DNA from 3 places in the Bariatricus sp. SGI.019 genome. Region 2 is predicted to be linked to each of the others. Evidence: riboswitches for the same ligand, from Rfam matches in the RefSeq annotation. Region 2 holds a riboswitch; each other region holds the start of a gene.

Region 1 (7,627 bases), on a different contig from region 2:
GTACCAGACCAGACTTTAACAATTCCTTTACCACTGCAAGAATACCGCTTCCACACACACCGATTGGCGGTTCATCGCCAATGACTTTTAGCTTCACACCTTCTTCGGTGATCTCTACATCCTCAATGGCACCCTCTGCCGCACGCATGCCGGAACTGATATTCATTCCTTCCAGAGCCGGACCAGCTGCACAAGAACAGCACAAGAGCTTTCCATGACTGGACAATACGATTTCTCCATTGGTTCCAATATCAATGAATAATACATTGCCTTTTTCTTTCTCCAACTCACACACATAAGCGCCAGCCACAATATCTGCCCCTATATACGCGGAAACGGATGGAAGACAATAAAGCCTTGCTCCCTTCGCCGCATGTATTCCAATCGAATCAGCTGGAATATCCTTTGATTTTACGAACATTGGAGCATACGGTGCCCTTCCGATCGGAGTTGCATCTATTCCCAGAAGCATATGCATCATCGTACAGTTGGCACCTACCGTAATTTCATAGATCTGTTCTTTTAAGACTCCTGCCTGTCCGCAAATATCCTGAATCATATCATTAATGGATTCCACAATAGCACCGCGAAGTTTTTCTACTCCATCCAGAGGATGCTCTAATTCATAGGTAATTCTCGTAAGAACATCCAGTCCAAAATGCTTCTGTGCATTAATCATAGATGCATTAGCCAGCTCTTTCCCTGTATGCATATCAATCAATGCACATACGACAGTTGTCGTTCCAATATCAATTGCTACACCATACAAGGAATCTGAAGTGTCACCTTCTTCAACCTGTATCACTTCACCATTATGCAGAACAACTGTAACCTGTCCCGGGGCGAATGTCGCAGACTGAAGAGCCGGAAAACTGATATTATCCATTCTAAGCTGCTCTTTTATCTGGTCTTCCCAAGGGGTCTGGTCGCTTAATGTGGGTTTATGAATCTCTATTACTCGTTTTTCAATATCACAGTCAAATGTAAAATCCGGGATATAGCCCGTAGTCAGAACCTCATGTTTCCGTTCTTTTCCAAGAAGTTCAATCTCCAGATCATCTTCCGGTCTGACCAGACAGGACAGACGGATTCCTGCTTCCAGTTCTTCAGATTTCAAAAGCTTTCTCTCCGTCTCACAGGCCTCTGGGATATTTCCGCCAAGAATCTTCACACGGCATTTCCCACATACTCCTTTCCCATTACAGGGATTGTCCACAAATATCTTCTCAGCAAGAAGAATCTCCAACAATGTTTTTCCTACTGTATACTCATAACTCTTTCCTGCCGGCTGTACTGTTATCTTAGGCATCAGCTAGTACCTCTTCTTTTAATGTTTTTAAAATTGTCTGTATATTCGCAAGCGGTGACTTTGTTCCCAGACCACACGCCGGTGAAATGATATCCGAGCCGCCGGCAACACAGCTGCGAGTCAGCTTCGCCACACGCTCCGGATCTCCAAACTCCAATGCATAGGTACTGACATTTCCCATCAGAACACGATCTTCCAGATGCTTTCTTGCCTCAGACATTGGCACGACAGAGTCGAAACTTAATGCATCACTGTGTACCATATCAATCTGTTTATATACACTTTTCATCTGTCCACAGATATGCACGATAGTTCCCATCTTCTCATCCTGAAGTCCATCCAGAACCATATTCAGATATTTTACTGCATATTCTTCAAAATATTTTGGCCCCAGAATCTCTCCTGTACCACTCGGATCTGAGATTGCAATAACATCTGCTCCAGCCTCGATCTGTGCTCTGGCAAAATCAATAATCTGCTCCGTCACAAACGTCATATATTCATGGGCCTCTTTCTTGTGTTTTCTGAGATCCTTATAAAAATTCACAGGTTCCATTACAGAACTTGCTGTACTGATTGGTCCGGTAATATTTCCAACGATTGGTACATCCAGATTCTTAGCTTTTAAAATACGGATAGCATCTAAAACTACCTTTGCACGGCCCTCTTCATGATTTACCGGCTTTAGTTGCTTCCAATCCAGTACAGAATCGATGGCATACCCCGTCACATGAGGCTCGAATATCTTCGTTCCCATGGTCACTTCTGCCCCCATGGCCTCTGCCTCTACAGTCATACAGAACGGTACTCCCACATTTTCAAAGCATCCATTCTCATAATTCGCCAACGCAAGCTTTGCCATCATCTCAGCATCCGTATGTGCCTCCGGCCATGTCACCCCACAAGTATCCATCAACTCTGACGTAATCATATTCATCATTCCACCCGGGCAAATGCACGGAGGGCGATCTACCTCTTCATGATGGAACACTTTTTCCAAACGTTCTTTCTCTGTCAACATGTATTGCCTCCTTATTACGCAATTCCCATCAAACGCTTAGCAAGCTTCACCGCTTCTACTGCATTTACAGAATATCCATCTGCTCCGATCTCATCTGCATATTTCTGAGAAATCGGACTTCCACCAACCATAATCTTGAACTGATCACGGATCCCACGCTCTTTTAACTTATCTATAACGGTCTTCATACCAATCATGGTAGTTGTCATCAGTGTTGACATACAGATAATAGAAGCACCTACTTCCACTGCCTTATCTACAAAATTATCTAACGGGACATCTCTTCCTAAATCATACATTTCAAACCCTGCTGTGTCCAGCATAATCTTTACAAGATTCTTACCGATATCATGGGTATCTCCTTCTACTACACCGATAACAACTTTTGGTTTTTCTACACCGGTATCATCCGCAGGAAGATGCGGACGAAGCACGTCTAATCCTGCATACATTGCATCAGAACAGAGCAATACATCCGTAACGAAATATTCTTCTGCATCGTACAAATCACTCGCCTTATTCATTCCATCTACAAGTCCATCCATAATACCATCAAACGCTGGGTATCCTGCTTCCAGATATTCATTCGCAACATCTACGACCTCTTCGTCCTCCATTTCAACTACACATTCAGATAACGCTTCCAGTAATTCCTCTTTTGATCTTGCCATGATCATTTCCTCCTAAAACTTATTAATCAAGATTAACATCTATTGATTCTATAAACTACCTCTTAATCTTCTTGCAATCCTTTCGGCAGACATCCTATTTTCGCACCACGCCCATATTTTCTTGCTGCATAGATAAGAGCTTCCATATTCTCTTTAGATGTACCAAACGGCGTCTGACATCCGACGTTAAGCTGGAATCCTTTTGGACTGTCTCCTGCCTTTTCAATACATTCTTTACAGGACGCAATCACCTCATCAATCGTACCATTTAACATAACATCTACTGGCGGTACATTTCCCATTAACATCACTTTATCTCCAATCGCTTCTTTTGCCTCAGCAAGATCTTCGCAATTATCTATACTAAATGCACATACTCCACTATTTGCAATGTCGTTCCAGATTGGTTTCGTTTTTCCACAAATATGGATCATAGGCGGCTGTCCTGTTATTTCATAAAGTCCATCAATCATCTCTTTCAAATATGGATAAGAAAACTCATCGAACTGCTTTTTACTCAAAATATCCGAGCAGGTTACCGGATCAGATATAAATACAGAACATGGCCCAAATTCTTTGCAAAATGCTTCTACCCATTTTAATGAACATTCATTGGAAAGTTTCAAAAGCTTTTTCAGCATTTCCGGATTTTTTCTGGTATCTCTTAACATTAAATCCACCGGCCTGATCGCAGCTGCACATGACACTGGCCCTGTCACACCTGTGCTGATTGGATATTCGGGTAATCGTTTTTTTAATTCTTTTGCCATATCAAGCATTGGGGTAAGAACGGGATTGTCATATGGGTCCACTACTTTTAATTTATCAAAATCTGCATAATCCATAAGGACATGTTCTTCGATTCGAGGCACTCCGTATTCTGGTGTGAAAAGTTTCGATCCAAGTGCTACTCCAATGGTTCTTAAATCCGGCCCAACTCCAAATCCAAAATTGTTATATGTCACATCCTTCTCCCTGATGACCTTTGTCATAACTTCCGGATCTTCGCTCATTTGTTTCGTTGAATATCCCATCAGATCGGCAATCGCCATCTCTGGGGCAAGAATTCCATATGGAATGCAGTCCACTTCCTCCCCTTTCATGTATGCTGCCATACGTTCAGAAGGTGTCATCTCTTCTTTCTGTTCATTCATCAACTTTTTCAGCTCTTGATAATCCATTTTTTACCTCCTAAAATAAAATACGGTACGAAAAAACAGCGTAAACACTGCCTTTCCCCACCGAAATCTCCTGAAAATATATAGCAGGTCTCCTGACTCGACTTCATCCTCTGGATTTCCTTCCCCAAAAGTAAAACATCTTGAGTGGTCAATAAAACCATCGTCCGTCACACAGTAGAGCGGGCTGCTCCGGACTCTCACCGAATTCCCTTTTCAACAATTCTCATTGTCACTATATACGTTTACATTTCAAGTTTATCATGTGAATTAACATTTTCCAAATCGGTTATTTCTATAATAAAAGTCTTATATAGATAGTTTCTATTCTACGGGTTTTTCATCTCTAAATGATTCATTCACTTTATGTATTCGTTCTGACAAACTATAATACAGATAAATATATTACAGGAAACGCTGCTTGAAAAAGAATAACATCAGAGAGGAGCTTCGCACACCAACAGATCTGGTCGGATGCGAGGCTCCCCTTTTATGTATATTTTTATCCTAATTTTGTCAATTGTTCTAATATCTCTAATGACTTAAATCTTTTTCCTACGTAAGTTTCCAGATATCTTCCGGTCACTTTTCCCAGTTCCCAAAGCACTTCATCAGATACGGTAAAGGTATATAGTTTTTCCACCGGCGTTCCCACAATATATTGAAGCGTATAGATTGTAGAGGGATTCAGCACCATTCCATCCGAAACATCTCTTCTGCATCTGTCACAGAGCAGACCTCCACGTCTAACACTGAACACCATTGGTCTTTCTCTGTCCCCGCATCCTACACACTGGAATACCTGTGGTCCTTCTCCATTGATACTGACCGTTTTCAGCTCATAGATATACCGAATCAGCCGGTTTGGTATATGGGGATTTACAAGCGCCCGAAGAGTCTGATACAAAAGCTTTAATAGCTGAGTCTCATCGTTAGCTTCTCTTGCATAATAATTGGCCAGCTCCATAAAATAGAATCCGTAATATGCCCCTTCAACATCCATACGCAGCTCCTGAAAGTAATTGGAAATAGAGGCCGACACCAATGTATATGATGTCCGCCCCTCATAAACTGTAAATTCTCCGAAGGAAAATGGACTCGTTACTCCCATCAGTGCACTGTTAGGCCTTCTTGCGCCGCGGGCAAATGCTGCAATCTTCCCTCGTTCTTTTGTCAGAATTACCACTCGTCTGTCATATTCGCCGACAGGAGCTGCCTGCAGGACCAGGCCTGTCACTGTAATCTGATTCACCGTTTATTCCACCTTCATGGTCTTTTATTATCTGTTTACAAATCTGCATTCCCTTATAGCAAAGATAATCTGTCACTTTTCCCGTCTCCAGAAAACGCTCCCAGTACTCTTCTTCCATGAAATCACCTCATCCTCTGTTGATAGGATTAGGTTCTCCCAGAAAAGGCTGATTTTATTCTTCATCCCGATATCCAAAATTTTTCATTAGATATTCGCTGTCTCGCCAGTCCTTCTTTACCTTAACCCAGAGTTTCAGATTCACTTGACAATCCAGCATTTTCTCAATCTCATAGCGGGCTGTGCTGCCAATCTTTTTCAACATATTTCCTTGTTTTCCAATAATTATCCCCTTGTGGGAGTCTCTCTCACAGATGATGGTCGCATTAATATGCATTACCTTCTTCTGCATCTTCATCTGGTCAATTGCCACCGCAATTCCATGTGGAATCTCATCCTGCAGACAATGAAGTGCTTTTTCGCGAATCAGCTCTGCTACGATCTGACGCTCCGGCTGATCAGTAATGGTATCCTCATCATAAAACTGTGGTCCATAAGGAAGATACTTCATGATCACTCGTATCAACTCATCCGTATTATCCCCGTTTCTTGCAGACACCGGAACAATTTCCGCAAAATCGCAGACATCCTTATACGCTGCAATTGCCGGCAATACCTCTTCCTTCTTCACACTGTCAATCTTATTAATAACCAGAATAATTGGGGTATGAACTCTCTGAAGCTGCTTGGCAATGTGCTGCTCACCTGCACCGATGAACGTCGTTGGCTCCACAAGCCACAACACCACATCCACCTCATTCAACGTCCGCTCTGCCACATTCACCATATATTCTCCAAGTTTATTCTTCGCCTTGTGGATACCCGGCGTATCCACAAACACGATCTGCCCCTCCTCCGTTGTCAGCACCGTCTGGATACGATTTCTCGTCGTCTGCGGCTTATTAGAAGTAATGGCAATTTTTTGTCCTATCAGACAATTCATCAACGTAGATTTCCCCACATTTGGGCGTCCGATCAAAGTAACAAATCCCGATTTATAATCTTTTCTCATAAAAACTCCTTAAATGGGGACGTAGTATTCTTTCAATTTACTACGTCCCCTGTTAAAAACTTGTCACAGTTTTAAACAGTTCTTTATTTTCTTCTATTTTGTCTTCGCTTCCAACTACGCACAGTTGATCTGCCTTCAATACGGCCTCTACAACTCGGTAAAGGGCGCGGATATCATCTTGTGTTGCATCTAGAATCTGACTGCGTTCTTCGCGGATCATGTCTGCGCTTACTTTATTCATGTAGAGGTTCATGGATCGTTCGCCTTTGGTTGCGGGTGTCATAGGCTGATCAATATTGCTGATGGTTCCGATGATGTATTTGGTCATGTCTCTGTCGCTTACGGTGAAGTTCTTCAGGTAATCTACAATTCCTTCGTATACTTCTATGGTGCGCTTCAGATTTGGATCACGGTAGGAAACGAAATAACCTTCTCCTATGCGGTTGAAATTGCTCATGCATCCATATGCTCCGCCTTTTACACGGATATTCTGCCAGAGATAATCGTAGCTTAGGATTACCTTCAGAATCTGAAGTGCTCCGGTATATGCAGCTCCATTATCGATGAAGTTACCGGTTCGTGCCACATACTGTACTTTTGATGCTGTTTTGAATCCTTCGTTCTTCTTTTCGCAATGGATGATGCATGGTGTCTCTTCTGGAACTTCTTTGTAAAGTCTTTCGGAAAGATTGGCAATCATCTTCTCTAATCCGTCCATTCCTTCTTTTGAAGCAGTATAACTGATCATCATGTTATCCGGACGGAATAGTTTCTTGGTAAGATTGATAAGTGTTGCTGTTATTGATTCTTTTTCTTCCTCGAAATGCTCTGACAGATCCACTATCTTCTGGTAAAAATCTATGCCATTTGTCATATCCTTGAATTTTGCGGACGGAGAAGCATAGGACAATGCCCGAAGCGCCGCTGTTGTATGCCCGGATGACTGGAATTTCATAGAGAGCCTTGACTTGGTCATTGCCAGGATTTCTTTGATTCGTTTCGTATCATTTAACTTGGAAGCAGTCAGAATCTCCCCCATCATCTCAAATGTTTTTTCAAGCTTTGGATAAAGTGCTTTTCCCTTGATTTCAAATGTTGCTTTAAATACCTTCTCCCTTATATTGGTA
Region 2 (7,627 bases):
CTTCCAAGAGGATGTATCTCATAGCTGGAGCGGTCAACAAATACCGGAATGCCAAGATCTTCAATCATCTCTTTTACTTTTGGCGAATGCTGAATCATGGTAGATTCAATCGCAAGATTACATCCTTCGTCAATCATAAGCTCATAATCCGGCTCACTGTATTTGCCTGCAAACAGGATATCACCTGCCTCCATTGCAGCGACCGCATGATCAATATACCACCCTGAAACATCTGTTCCGCTGAGTCTGATTGATCCCAATGCATCAATCGCATCAAACAAAGCCATTGCGGAGGTTGCCGCCAAATATATCTTATCCAAAGGTTTCTGTAATATAACAATATCTTCATCTATTCCTTCCGGAACTTCTCCATCTTCCGGTACAAGCAGATACGTTGCACTGTCATAAACTTCAATCACTTCATAGCCATCATTGTAATAATATACATCGAAGCCCTCTGCATAATCAAGTTCCAGTGTCCGTTCATAAGTAAGCCCGGGAATCTCCAAAGCCTTTTTACTTTCCTCTTTCTGCTCTGTCTGTATCGTCTCTTCTGATTGCCCTGCATCATCAGGTGTCTCTTTACTTTCAGAAGCACATCCAATAATTCCTTCCATCACCATCAGCAAAACCAAAAGCAGACTGATTATTTTCTTCCTGTTTTTTTTCATTTCACCATCTCCATTAACAGAGACGGCCGTTACGCCGTCCCTGTCTCTACCGTATTATTTTTTTGCTGCTACAGCCGCATGAAAAAGCTCTTCTGCTTTCTCTTCACACCCGAAAATGGCTCCATAAACCTTTACCCATTCCTTCTGTGCCAGCTCTTCTTCTTCATCTGCAGAACAATCTATAACCACCGGGATATCAAGAAGCGCATATTTCTCTGCCTGTTCAAAGAAACGCTCTTCCTGTTCTTCTACTGTCAGGTCTTCTTTCTCATCTTCCTGCGGAAGAATGTCAGCCGGAAGAAGGGCAAGATTACATTTACTGCTGATTAATTTCTTAAAGTCCGGTTCCTCATATGTACCTGCAAAGGATATTTCTTCCTTCTCCATCTTATCTGCTATCGCATCAATCTTACAGTCATCTTCCTCACAGGCAACTGCTGCCACCTGATCCAGCATATCCATCTGTTCCAACTGTTCCAGAATATCATCGGAAGCCGCATAGGTCTTATCAACCGGCTGTTGGATCACAACAACTTCTTTATCAAGTCCGGCCGGAATCTCTACACCTTCCGGAACGATCAGATATTTCACAACATTTTCTTTATAAAGCTCTGCTACGATCTCTTCCTGTGTCTGAACATCCAAAGCCGTTTCCTCCGAAGTTTCTGCCGAATCATCATCTTCTACATTCTCTGTCTCGTCTTCTGACTCAACCTTCTTCTTAGAATCTTTCTCTGTCTCTTCGTCCTCTGCATCTTCTCTTACCGTACCTGATACCAGATCAATCTCAAGAAGCGTAATGCCCTGTTCATATTTATAGATCTTAAAGTACTCAGCATAATCCAAAGTCACTTCATCTTCGTATTCTAAACCAAGAATATCCGGTGCCTCTTCGTCCAGTTTCTTGCTGCTTCCCATACCGCTTCCAATAACTGTTTTGTCGTCTGCTTCTCCTGCTGCTGCAAGATATATAAAGATATTGTAAGCAACTTCATGTGCCGTTGACATCGCCGTTGTCATACCAATAATCTGGTTATTTTTATTCAACTCAACCGGAATCGTAAAAACAGAAGTTCCGCCCACAACTGTAGCATAGTATTTATTGCCGTTAGCCTTTACATAACTGTAGTTCGGACTGCTGAATACGATTGTCGCATATGCCTGACCGTTCGTTATTGTAATCTTTGTACAAGAAATGCTTACACGTCCGGTTCCACCCGACCATGTGAAGCTGTCTGGTGTATAGACGCCGTCTTTTAACTTGGTGGTATTGTTCACTTTTCCAGTCGAACCGCTTAAGTCAGACTCATACTTGGATTCGGAATCTGGATTGCTATTATTCTGACTGCCGGAAGAACCGGTGCTGCCGCTGGAACCTGAATTACCAGTGTTGCCAGTATTTCCAGTACTTCCGCCCGGATTTTCTGGATTATCTGTACTTTCTTCTTGTACGCCACAAGGTATACTGCTTGTTCCCCATGAAAAAACCAAAGTACGATCATACCATTTTGAACCCAGTGCCGCTATCTCTATATCTGTATTTAACCCCGATACGGGAATTGTGAATACATATCTTCCATCTGCACCCTCTGTATATTCTATATAATTTTCTGCAGTCTGTGCTTCTTCTGCACTTCCCATATAAAGCTTTGTATATCCAGTTCCGCTTAATGTAATTGCAGCTTGCATTGAACCATTTTCACTACTTAAGGTACAAGCAATGACTTTAAACATTTTATTACTTGAAGTCACGATTATATCATCATATGTTCCATCCGGTAACGTTTTCAGATTATTTACTTCCGGATTAAATACCAGAATACGATCAAACCATTTTTGGCTCTTTTCAGAAAATGCTGCTATCTTTATTTCTGTATTTAACCCTGATACAGGAATTGTGAATACATATTTCCCATCTGCATCTACCGCATAATCTATATAGTCTGTTACCTGCTCTGCTTCCTCTGCAGTTCCCACGTAAAGCTTTGTATATCCAGTTCCACTTAATGTAATTGCGGCCTGCATAGTGCCATTTTCATTAAATAATGTGCAATCTACAACATTAAACATCGTACTGCTGGATTCCACAGCAACATTCTCGTATATTCCATCGGGTATTTTTTCAATCTTTAGATTTTCCGAACTGAATGTCAATTCACGGTCAAACCAGTCACAACTCTTTTTGGAATATGCCGCCACCTTTAACGGTTCATCCAATTTACTCACTGGAATTCTAAATACATATTGCCCCTCTGCATTTTCTGTATAACCTATATATTGTGGCTCTTCTGCACCTGCCGCTTCTTCTTTTGTTCCAATAAAAAGTTTTGTATAAGAGGTTCCACTGAGTGTAATGTCAGCCCACACCTTACCATTCTCACTTGTCATTTTACAAGACACAATGTTAAACATAGAGCTGCTGCTTTCAACAGTCGTACTATATTCCGCACCGCTAATAAGCTCCACTGTCTTGGACGTTTCTTCTGATGCTTCTGCTTCCAATAACATTGGAAGTTGCCTTGTCATTTTCGCAGATTCAAATGTGCCTTCTTCTGCATCCGAATCTATATTTTCTGCTTCTACCTCTTCAGGAATCTCCAGACGTACATCTTTTTCTACATACCATTCATTTTTTTCTGCATAATAAGGCACAATCAATATCTTTTGTCCAAGCTGTTCTTTTTCTACATCAAAAGTAAATGTATAACCGCCCAGGTCATTTTTCTGACCTTCAATCACTGGTTCTTTTACTGTGTCTTCTTTATTTCCAATATAGATCTTATTATAAGTCAGCTTCGCTGTAAAAACGGAAATACTGACCTTCTCACAATTTTCCTTTGCTTCTGACTTAACGACCTTGAATTCTTCCGTGTCATCTTCCACATTTCCCTGGGAATTGGAAGATTGAGATTCCATCGGCTGCTGTACTGTTTCATTTTCCGATGTCTGTCCATTTTCTGCACTTTCTTCAACTTTAGGCACCTCTACAGTCTGCAAAGCTTCAGAAGTATTTCCCTGTCCATCTTCTTCTCCTTCTGCCACTTCTTCTTGCTGTTCATTCTCTGCATTTTCCTGTCCTTGTACATTGGACTCTTCTGCTCGAAGCGAAGTTACAGGCATTACTGCCATAGCCACAGCCAGAAGAAGGGCAAGAAATTTTTTCGTGTTACTTTTCACTTAAATCCTCTCCTTTTGATTATTTTCGGCCTTCTGGGGAAGTGGCCCCTTGTTGGTATTGCAAAGAAAAAGCCTGCTATCATTCCGAAAGCAGACATTCTTCAAGAGCTGTGAAAAACATATTCCCACAACTTTATCTTTATTACATGAAAACACTTTCTTCGGAAGCTATTCACCAACATTTTCAGCAGGTTTCCTGACTTACATATCAACGCTCGGCTGCACCTTCTCACATATAAAATATATGCAATGGCATATCACAGCCTTACTCCTTGCTTACAGTGACCGGATCGCTCAGGACTTGCACCTGATTCCCTTTTACCCCTACAGATGAACATCTGTCTGGCACTGAAAACCCCATATATTTGATATTATCAATCACTACTTCATTGTAGCAGACTTATCAGCCAATTACAATATTTCCCAAAGAAAGTCCTTCCTTTTTCACATTCTCAAAAAATAAGCTGTAGCCATACCAAGGCATAAGAATGGCCCAAATGGAAATGATGTTTTATATCCAACTTTTTTTTGCACCAGAATCCATACTACATAGATTCCTGCGCTAAATACCGCCATTACGAATGCAAGCATCATACACCGCCATCCAAGATACCATCCACAGACAGCCGTGAGTTTGATATCACCGCCGCCGAAGCTTCCCGGAACAATACACGTAATAATGAGAAGCAGTATGCTGATACATAAGACGCCGATTCCTCTCTCCATCAGACTGATTTCTGTGAAAAAAGGGGTTGATGCCAGACCAACCCCTCCAGTTATTATGATTAATTTGTTCGGAATCTTCATTGTCTTCCAATCATTATAGGCTATCATTGCCAATAAACTTAAGAATCCTGCCGCAAATAATATTCTACAGACATTCACCATCCGATCTCTCCTTCTGTTTTTTGTTCTCAGTTGCCTGAATCACAACAGAACATGCAATATCTCCAGTAATGTTCGTAGCCGTTGGAGCCATATCTGTAATCCGGTCGATTCCAGCCACCAGTCCGATACCTTCCAGCGGAAGCCCTACAGACTGCAGAACCATGGAAAGCATGACCATTGCAGACCCTGGGATTCCTGCCGCCCCTATAGACGCAAATGTACACGTCAGCACAATTGTAATCTGCTGCACCAGACTCAGATGAATTCCATATACATTTGCAATAAATAATGCACAGATTCCCTGATAAATAGCAGTTCCGTCCATATTGATCGTAGAACCGAGCGGAATCACAAAAGAACGCACCTCTTCTGTGACACCCAACTGTTCTGCTGATTTCATAGAATATGGCAATGTCGCTGAACTACTTGCTGAAGTAAAAGCAAATACGATTGCTTCTGCTGCTTTTTGAAAGAATTCTTTTGGTCCCACGCCGGAAAATAATTTTACAGAAGATGAATATACAATGATTGCATGCAATATACAAGTACCATAAACTGCCAGAACCACACTGACCAACGGAAGCAGTACTTCTGCCCCATTTTCTGCCACAATCGGTGTAATCAACGCAAATACTGCAACAGGTGTAAACTTCATAATCACTCCGGTAATGGCATACATTGCTTCAGCCAGTGAATCGAATGCTTTGAGAATTGGTTTACCCTTATCTCCAATCATCACAATTCCGCCGCCAATGACAATGGCAAACGCAATAATCTGGAGCATATCTCCATTTGCCAGTGATTGTATCGGATTTGACGGAATAATATTAACTAAGGTATTGATAACTCCCGTACTCTCCGGAATCGTTACCTCTGCAACTTCTCCTGTAATCTCAAAGCCCTGACCAATCTTAAATATATTGGACACAATAATACCAAGTGTTGCTGCACAAGCAGTTGTACATAAGAAATATACCACTGTCTTTCCGCCGATTCTTCCAATCTTTTTTGCATCACCGATTCCACATACGCCCACGATAATTGAAGAAAATACCATTGGTACAACAATCATCTTGATGCAATTCAGGAACAATGTTCCAAATGGGCTGATATATGTATTGGCAAAATCAGCATGATTCTGCAATGCCAATCCCGCTATGACACCAAGCGCTAATCCTATTAATGTCTTCACAGGCATACTTAACTTTTTCTTTTCCATAAGTCCTCCTCATCAGTATCTTTTTTATTACTCTCATATTAAATTAGTATATCACAACCCCGATTTTATTACTATTATTGTTTATTTTTTCACTTACTCTGGTTTTTCTATGCATATTTACTATACAATTTACTCCCTTATCCAAACGCGACATCCAGAATCATCATCACAAGAAATCCCACAATAAATCCCAACGTCCCTGATTTTTCTTCTTCTCCGATATATGCTTCCGGTATCAGCTCCTGTACTACGACATAAATCATGGCTCCTGCTGCAAATGCCAGAAACCATGGCATCCCTCCCTGCACCATATTTGCTGCTGCAGCTGCCAGAACTCCAAAGACTGGCTCCACAACCGCCGACATGCTCCCAATAAAAAAGGCTTTTTTCTTACTTATTCCATTGTTAATTAGTGGCAATGCAACGGCAGTCCCTTCTGGAAAATTCTGAATTGCAATACCGACCGTTAAAGCAATGGCCCCTGACAACCTTGATGCATCCTGAAGATCTTGAGCTGCCAATGCAAATGCAATGCCAATCGCCATTCCTTCCGGGATATTGTGCGCTGTAATTGCCGTCACCAGCATCGCCGTATTCCTTTTAACCTGAAAACTCTCCCACTTTCGAATCAAATAATCCACTAGAATCAACAGCCATACACCTATCAAAAAACCACAGGTAATGACCAGCCAGCTAATCTGTCCATTCTCTTCTGCGTATTCGATTCCCGGCAACAGCAAAGACCATACCGAAGCCGCAATCATCACACCGCCGGCAAACCCCAGAAATCCACTCTGTAATCTTCCTCCAATCTCCTTTTTTACGAAAAATACTCCTGCTGCTCCAAGTGTCGTCACAGAAAGCGTCAATAAAGTTCCCAAAAAAGTCCATATAATTCCATTCATTCTTCTCACCCATTAGTCAATATATGGAATTAAATAAAGATTGTTCTTCATATATCTGGAATTCTCTCCTATTCCAGGCTATAATAAAACTAGTCCATACAATAAAAAAGGAGAAAGCTGCATGAATTTTCATTATGAAGAACCTTTAAAAGAATATATGAGAAAAAAAGACATTTCAAATATCTTTATCGAAGTCTATATGTGCCATTCCTGAGCGGGAATCACAGAGATCTATGCGAGGTTCGCAAACAAGAAAAAAACGGAATTTTTAAAATCCAAAAAGCATTATCGCAGTATTCCAACTGAAATGGGCGAGATTCTTCTCCCTCCAATAAAATTGGAATACGCCGATTCCGTTGCGCTGGGTTTACAGTCTTCTATCTTCGGAAAATTGATCACGCTCCAGGGTGTTAAAATTTAATGTGTTATTTTCAATTTATCTATTGACAACTATCAATGTTATATGGTATAAATATCTAGTGCGACAGAGAAATATAGGGGATTGGTCAAGTGGTATGATAGGGGTCTCCAAAACCTTTGGCGGGAGTTCGATTCTCTCATCCCCTGCTTAATCAAAAAGAAGTCTTGAATTTACAAGACTTCTTTTTGGTTTCGAGAAAATTTCCAAGCAATCAAATTTTTGTTTTACTTTATTTTAAAATAAAAGCCCCGGATTTTCGGGGCTTTTGGTTTTATTCTTAATCTCTATTCATTTATCATAACTAATTTATTTTGCAGTCTAGGCGCTCACTATGTTAATATTCATC
Region 3 (7,627 bases), on a different contig from region 2:
AGTGCTTCTGCTTTTTTCAGAAATTCATAAGTAAATTCTTCTACGACCTGTTCCGCCATCTTCGGCCCCAGAATATTTACACCACCGGAAGAATCTGCATAACTAATGAGGTCTACATCATACTTTTTCGCCTCTTCCATGAATTTTAATATCTGATTACCGAATTTCCAGAACACTTCTTTCATAATCTCCGGCTTTTTGCGCCATCCTTTGAACACATATTTTGCATCAATCAAAACATTCAGAATCGTAAATGGTCCAGATATCTGGAGAACTATATGTTCCCCTTGGTCGCGGAGTGCTTTACAAGCAAGCAGAACCTCATGGATTCTTCCCTGAGAAAAATCAATTTCCGGTAGTTCCAGCAGTTCTTCTACTGCAGTACAGATATATTCTTTTGCCCGTGGTCCGGTCGTCTCATTTCCATAATTAATGATGCCGCCCATTGCTTCTGCCTCAACGGTATGGCAAAATGGCAGTTCACAGAAAGAAGCGTTATCATGCTCCTTCAATGCTTTTGACAGTTTTGCCATTGTATCCCAGTGCATATATGCATCCGGGAACGTAAGGTCAAGTCCATCGGTTACTTCTCCACTGATTCCTACTGAATTATCATAGGTACAGTGAAAATCTTTGATGTCTCCCATAATAATTCTCCTATCCGAACAATACTTTTTCTGCATCCTTTGCAGCTCTGATTGCTGCCCTCATGTTCTCATCCGGCGTTGACGGCGGTACGTCGCAGTCTCCGCTCAAAATAAACCGCCCATCCTTTGCAGCATCCATACATTCTTTATAAGAGAACTGGTACACTTCTTCTTCTGTTCCTTCCAGAAGAACAGAGACACAAGGGATGCTTCCCATTAATGCTACCTTATCTCCATATTCTTCTTTGATTTTCTTAGTACTGGTATCAGAAATATGCCAAGCATCTCCAGACTCATTTAACACCAGATCAAATCTGTCATCATATAATCCACAAGTATGCAGCACGATTGGTGCTCCATCGTCTTTGATTCTCTTTAATGCACGAATATTACTTTCCGAAATACATTTTTCATAGGATCTTCTTGAAATACAGTAGCCACCAAAATTCGGTGTCGGGAACCACAGGAAATCAACCCCGGCATCCGTAAGTACTTTACAGGACTCAACGACTGCATCTTCTACATAATCAGAAATTGCACGGAACAATTCCGGATTCTTTACCATCGCTTTAAATGCCGGTTTTGCTCCCATTAAGGTAAATGCTACCGCCGTCGGTGTATGTACGATTACAAATATAGGCTCGTCTGGTTCTTCTTTTCGCATCAACTCAATAGTCTTTAATATCCCTTTTAATCCCATACACTCTTCAGCTTTAAAGGGACGCAATTTTTTGATATCTTCTAATGAATGTACGACATCATCCCCATCTCCGACAATCTTACCTTCACTGTTCGGAAGATGGCCACCCATCATCCGGGCAATTCCACTATATGCACCAGCACACAAACCATCATATCCAAGTTCACGTCTGGTACCGACCATACATTTTGTAAGCTTCTCTGGATCCATCAATGCCTCTGGCATTGTATATCCATAGCGGGCAACCGGAAGTGAAAATGCATTCATAATTACGGGAATCCTATCGGCGCCTTTCCCTTCCAAAATTGCCTTTACCGCTTCTCTTTTTCCCATCATAATATTATATCCTCCTATGCTGCCCCAACTAATTTCTTTGCAAATTCAACTGCTTCAATTGCACTTCTGGTATATCCGTCTGCACCAATGCGTTCTGCGAACGCCGGAGATACCGGTGCTCCACCGACCATAATCTTGACCTTATCACGAAGTCCTGCTTCTTTTAACTTCTCAATGACTGTAGCCATGCCCGGCATTGTCGTAGTCATTAACGAAGACATGCACAAGATATCTACATCATTGTCTCTGATATAGTCCACGAATGCATCCAAAGGCACATCTCGTCCCAGATCATGAACATCGAATCCTCCAGTCTCCATCATGATTCTTACCAGATTCTTTCCAATATCATGAGTATCTCCTTCTACAACACCGATTAACACTTTACCAATACTAGTGTCTTCTGTGTCTGGCAGATATTTTTGGAACTCTTCGATTCCAGCATACATTGCATCAGAACATACAATCAGTTCCGGCACAAAGTATTCTCCTTCTTCATACATGGCACTGGCTCTCTTCATTCCATCAACCAGGCCTTCCAGCATACCTTCCTGTGGGTCATAACCACATTCAATATACTCTTTGACCACATCTACAACTTCCTCATCCTCCATATCAAACACACAGTCTGATAATTTCTGCAACAACTCTTCCTTTGCCTGCATCTTGCTTTCCTCCTTGCATTATATAGAAAACAGCTCCCAAATCGCTGTTTCATTCAAATTACATCCTATAATAATAATCTCATCCACTTTCGTCCCTTTGACGGTATCCGAGATATCTGCCACTTCCACAATGGATGGTGTAAAATCAAAATGCAACACTCTTCCACCCCCTGCTTTTACAATTCCTTTGGCACGCAGGACTTTTCCATATTTTTTATCCTTTAATCCATACAACGCCTTCTCTAATTCATGAGCAGTCATTTCTCTGGCATTTTCTATTGACATACTGGAAAATATCTTATCTGCGAAAGCCGGCGACATCATGATCTCTTCCATATCATCTTCCGGATTATTTTCATAATCTTCTGTCATATCCAAAAGCTCTAACAATGCTGCGCCTTCCATCTTACGCCAGTCATCTTCATATATAACAGCATCGGGATTTACCTCTCTTATCTCCGAAATCAATCGATTCTTTTCCTCTTTTGACACCTGTTCCAGATTACTCAATAATATAAGTCCTGCATTTTGAATCTGATCCAGGTAAAACGCACCGAAACCATCTATATAATCTTCAAACTCCGTAATATCTAATATTACAATCAATTTGGTAATTCTAAGATCTATTCCTTCCTTTTCTTTTGCCCGGCCACAGGCCTTTACAACATCTGTAAGTCTTCCCACACCAGAAGGTTCAATAACAATCCGATCCGGATGGAACTGCTCTGCAAGTTCTTTAATCCCTTTTTGGAAATCCAGCGCCAGACTGCAGCAGATACATCCTGCATACAATTCTTTAACCGGAAGATCCTCCTGAATCAATTCTCCATCAAGTCCCACATCCCCAAACTCATTCTCTATGACTACCGTTTTTCCCTTCAGAAGTGGTAGATATTTATTTAAAAAAGTTGTCTTTCCAGCTCCCAAAAAACCTGATACAATCTGTACTTCCATTCACTCACCCCTAAGACATGCTTTATAGCAGAAAAAAACGGTGCAGAAAAAGCAGCGTAAACACACCGCTTTCTCCCCACCGATAAGCTCGTTCATATATAGCAGGTCTCCTGACTTAACTTCTCCCTCTAATCCTGCCTTCCTCTATCCCAGAGTGGTATTCAGGTTATCGTCTGTCATACAGTAGAGCGGGCTGTTCTGGACTCTCACCAGATTTCCTTTTCAATGCCTATGCATCACTATATATGTTACTACTCATATGGTAGCATAAAATATCTTTTCATCCCAATTGATAATTCCAATAGTTTTATAGACAATTCCTATGAATTATATTTCTATCATTCCTTTTGGCATACAGCCTTTTTTCGCCCCTCTTCCGTAGATTGCTGCCGCATTCATGAATGCAATCATATTCTCTTTCGGCGTTCCTACCGGGGTTGTACATCCAGGGCACAGATTATATCCACAAGGATTATCGCCTGCATCTGCAATACATTTTTTTACATGTTCTTCAATATCTTTAACCGTCCCATTTCTCAGTACGTCTACCGGCATTAGATTACCGCTGATAGCAATTCTGTTGCCATAACCCTCTTTCAATTCTTTCAAGCTCTCACAATTATCTACCCAGAATCCTGAAACACCGGCATCAACCACTTCCTGCCACCGGTCTTTTGTATGTCCACAAATATGAATAGACGTTGCTCCCTGAAATTCGTTCAATCTTTTAACAGCCTGTTTCAGATAAGGCACAAAGAATTCATTAAACTGTCTTTTACTTAAAAGATCCCGAGAAGCCATTGGCTCTGATAACATAAACTTAATTCCCAGTTTCTGATTCATATCTCTGCAGCACTTCACAATACAATCTGTGCTATATTGAAGAAGTCGATGTGCACCTTCTTTATTTTTCACTGTTGCTTTTAAGAACGTTTCTGTTCCAATCAGACTGGCAGCTGTTGTAAGTGGACCTGCAAGACCGCTGCCAAGAACCCGTTCTGATCCGAATCTTTCCTGTAGCCGTTCAAACGCTTCAATAATAATGGGGAATCTTCCGTCTTTTTCCACATTCACCAACTCCATGTTCTCCACATCTGAAAAGCTTTTTAATGCCGGTTCTAAAATATAAGACACATTTTGCTTTGGATACTCTAGTTTCGTCCCTAATGCCTCTACCAGTGTTCTTAGTCCTAATCCAATTCCCATATTATCTGCATGGAAATCTTCCGCCAGACGGCTCTCTACCTCTACCATCAAATCTGCCGAAAAATAATATTTACTAATAGGAATTCCATATAAGGGCGGCACAGTCTCACTTGCGCTAAGAGAGGTCGGGATTCTATCTACTTCCTCTCCTTGTGCATAAGCAATTGTACGTTCCTTTGGGGTCATTTCTAATTTGATCAATTCCATTTTTATTCCTCCCTACGCGCCACAAAACAGCATCATAAGCGGCACTGTTACAATTGATATAATCGTCGACATTGCAAATAATTCTGATGCATATATGGCATCTTTTCCGTAACGAAGTGCGAACAGGCTTCCTGTCACTCCCACTGGGCAGGCAGTCGCCAATACAATAACCGTCTTAACCGTATCTTCCACCGAAAACATTTTCAATAGTCCAATTAATAACATCGGCATAATGATTAATTTTACAAAACTCAGCCAATACAACCTTTTTTTTTGAAATGTATGCTTTAAGTCTGCCTGTGCAATATTAATTCCCGCTACCATCATAGCCATCGGCGTATTCATATTTGCAATCATTTCTAACGGTTCCTCAATAATCTTCGGCATCCTGATCTGTATAACAAAACAAATTACGCCCAATACAATCGCAATAATCGTAGGTGATGTGAATACCTTTTTCACTGATTTGAGATTCATTTTCCCAGACATCACAATAATTCCATGCGACCACAATAGGAAATTTGCCAATGCCACATATGCTGTCATATAAAAAACTCCATCTTCGCCAAAAATGGCCTGTGCCATCGGAATTCCAATAAACCCGCAGTTAGAATACATAAGCGCAATGTGTTCCACTGCTGCATAATTTTTCTCCTGTTTGCATACAACTGCCTTACATATACACCATATAATTCCAAATGCAATCACCGACAGCAAAACAGAAATACATAATCCTGATGATAATTCCTTCGTAAAATCTTTTTGAAATGATGTAAATAACAGAATCGGTGTAAAAAGTGTCAGTACAAGATCCGACAATTTTTTGTTAATCTCTTCATCTACAATTCCTGTTTTATAGCCGAATACCCCCACTAATGCGAGAAATACCATAACCAATGTCTTATATAATGTAATCGATGCTAATCCCACAACCTTCCTCCTTTTCACCTTCCCAGGCAAACACACCTGTATTTAACTGGGAAGACGAAAAGGACAGCCAATAACTGTCTGCCCCTTTCCTCCTACCATCATTTAAATTCATTATTCCCAGCATGGAATCTGTGTTCCCTGTTTTTCTGTTTTAAAATACTCAGCCAGGTCATCACACTGAACAACTTCTGCAATCTCTTTTGCCCATTCAGCATCTTTATCTTCTTTTCTTACAGCAAATCCAACAGCATAAGTATCATTATCATCGGACTGGCAAAGATATCCTTCTGCAGAAAGTCCTGCATTTACCATATGACCAGCTGCAAGGCAGATTGCATCAGCATCTCCCAATGACTGTGGAAGCACAGACATCTCAGCTTCAATAAACTTAAAGTTATGAGGATTTTCTTTCACATCGTACATTGTAGGAACTTCAACAGAATCATCCAATGTAATTAATCCTTGCGCTTGAAGCATATTCAGACCACGTGCCTGATTTGTTGCGTCATTACAAAGACCAATAGTTGCTCCATCTGGAAGCTCTTCCACAGAATCCCATTTATTAGAATACATTGCAAATAAAGGATAGAAAGTTTTTGGTTCAATCATAACAAGATCTGTTCCATTTTCTGCATTGTAACTTTCCAGATAAGGGCCATGCTGATACCAGTTCATATCAAGGCTTCCTTCTGCAAGTGCTACATCTGGCTGAATGCTGTCATCAAACACACTTTCTTCCACTGTATATCCAAGAGCTTCAATCTCATCTCTTACAGCTTCCAGCTGATTTACCATATCAGCACGAATTCCAATTTTCACAACTTCTTTCTTTTCTGTAGATTCAGCAGCTGTGTCTTCACTTGAAGACTCTTTGCTTCCGCATCCTGCAAGCATTACTCCTGCCATAGCTATAACAAGAATGGCACTTAATAATCTTTTTTTCATAATTACCTCCTAAAATATTAATATATCTAAAAACAGAATTATTCTGTTATTATTCTGTTTTTATTCCATTATCTTTATTTTAACTTTTTATAAATCCAGTCACCAAAATATTGTATAATTGCAACCAGAACAATTAATATTGCACAAATCGAATACATAATCTGCTGATTAAAATTCTGATAGCCATAAGTAAGCGCCACTGCTCCTAATCCGCCCGCTCCAACGGCTCCTGCCATGGCTGTTGCTCCAAGCAGATTAATAATCGCAAGGCACAATCCAGAAATAATAGATGGTACAGATTCTTTTAACATTACTTTTATAACAATCTGCCATTTTGAAGCTCCAAATGACTGCGCTGCTTCAATTAAAGCAGGATCCACTTCTTTAAAGCTATTTTGAAAAATTCTTGCCATAAATGGTGTACATGCAACGGTAAGTGGAACCAGAGCTGCTGTATCTCCTATAGAACTTCCCACAATCAGTCTTGTAAATGGAATGATAGAAACCATCAAGATAATAAATGGGAAAGAGCGTATTGTATTCACGATAAAATCCAGGATCCTGTTGATTACAACATTTTCATATAATCCACCTTTTTCAGTCACAATTAAGATAACTCCAAATACGAACCCTAAAATTGTTGATATAAAGCCTGAAATCAAAAGCATTTTCAAAGTATCAAAAAATGCCGGGACAATAATCATCTGACAGATTTGTGCAAATGTAAAATTTTTTAATGACATTATTCCTCTTCCTCCTCTTCCTCATCAACGACTTCTAATTCACGCCAGTTAATCTGTTTCTTATCTAAATACTCTGTGATTTTCTCAAAGTGCTCATTATCCACATTGATAACGAAGATTCCCATACTTTCATTTTGATATTCCTGGATTTTCCCATTCAAGATTGGAAATACATATCCTAAATCAGAAGACATCTTTCCAAACAATTCTCCGTCATGAAGATCATTGACCATATGTGCAATCTGAAGGTTATGCCCAGTCTTTGGCAAATTTACTTTTTCTTCACCCAACAGT

What was found. A riboswitch is a leader RNA that binds a small molecule or an ion and turns the genes downstream of it on or off. The one in region 2 is predicted to bind cobalamin.
Region 1: it holds a riboswitch for cobalamin, as region 2 does, so the genes downstream of both, ACQRD1_RS06460 (uroporphyrinogen decarboxylase family protein) here and ACQRD1_RS09585 (hypothetical protein) in region 2, are expected to answer to the same signal.
Region 3: it holds a riboswitch for cobalamin, as region 2 does, so the genes downstream of both, ACQRD1_RS00195 (CobW family GTP-binding protein) here and ACQRD1_RS09585 (hypothetical protein) in region 2, are expected to answer to the same signal.

What each region holds. Positions count from the first base shown of each region.
Region 1 covers NZ_JBNPOQ010000008.1:4,419-12,045, forward strand. Annotated here, with positions in the region: gene ACQRD1_RS06445 (ASKHA domain-containing protein) at 1-1,309, opposite strand, end outside; gene ACQRD1_RS06450 (methylcobamide:CoM methyltransferase MtbA) at 1,302-2,330, opposite strand; gene ACQRD1_RS06455 (corrinoid protein) at 2,345-3,001, opposite strand; gene ACQRD1_RS06460 (uroporphyrinogen decarboxylase family protein) at 3,064-4,182, opposite strand; cobalamin riboswitch at 4,248-4,434, opposite strand; gene recO (DNA repair protein RecO) at 4,682-5,431, opposite strand; gene ACQRD1_RS06470 (hypothetical protein) at 5,373-5,549, opposite strand; gene era (GTPase Era) at 5,604-6,500, opposite strand; gene ACQRD1_RS06480 (insulinase family protein) at 6,553-7,627, opposite strand, start outside.
Region 2 covers NZ_JBNPOQ010000013.1:2,835-10,461, reverse strand. Annotated here, with positions in the region: gene ACQRD1_RS09590 (ABC transporter substrate-binding protein) at 1-671, opposite strand, end outside; gene ACQRD1_RS09585 (hypothetical protein) at 726-3,848, opposite strand; cobalamin riboswitch at 4,018-4,216, opposite strand; gene ACQRD1_RS09580 (prepilin peptidase) at 4,293-4,736, opposite strand; gene ACQRD1_RS09575 (dicarboxylate/amino acid:cation symporter) at 4,720-5,955, opposite strand; gene ACQRD1_RS09570 (ZIP family metal transporter) at 6,093-6,860, opposite strand; tRNA gene ACQRD1_RS09565 (tRNA-Trp) at 7,357-7,427, shown strand; gene ACQRD1_RS09560 (ECF transporter S component) at 7,600-7,627, opposite strand, start outside.
Region 3 covers NZ_JBNPOQ010000001.1:35,352-42,978, forward strand. Annotated here, with positions in the region: gene ACQRD1_RS00180 (uroporphyrinogen decarboxylase family protein) at 1-647, opposite strand, end outside; gene ACQRD1_RS00185 (uroporphyrinogen decarboxylase family protein) at 658-1,683, opposite strand; gene ACQRD1_RS00190 (corrinoid protein) at 1,698-2,348, opposite strand; gene ACQRD1_RS00195 (CobW family GTP-binding protein) at 2,367-3,302, opposite strand; cobalamin riboswitch at 3,386-3,561, opposite strand; gene ACQRD1_RS00200 (uroporphyrinogen decarboxylase family protein) at 3,630-4,715, opposite strand; gene ACQRD1_RS00205 (AEC family transporter) at 4,728-5,645, opposite strand; gene ACQRD1_RS00210 (MetQ/NlpA family ABC transporter substrate-binding protein) at 5,757-6,590, opposite strand; gene ACQRD1_RS00215 (methionine ABC transporter permease) at 6,665-7,333, opposite strand; gene ACQRD1_RS00220 (methionine ABC transporter ATP-binding protein) at 7,333-7,627, opposite strand, start outside.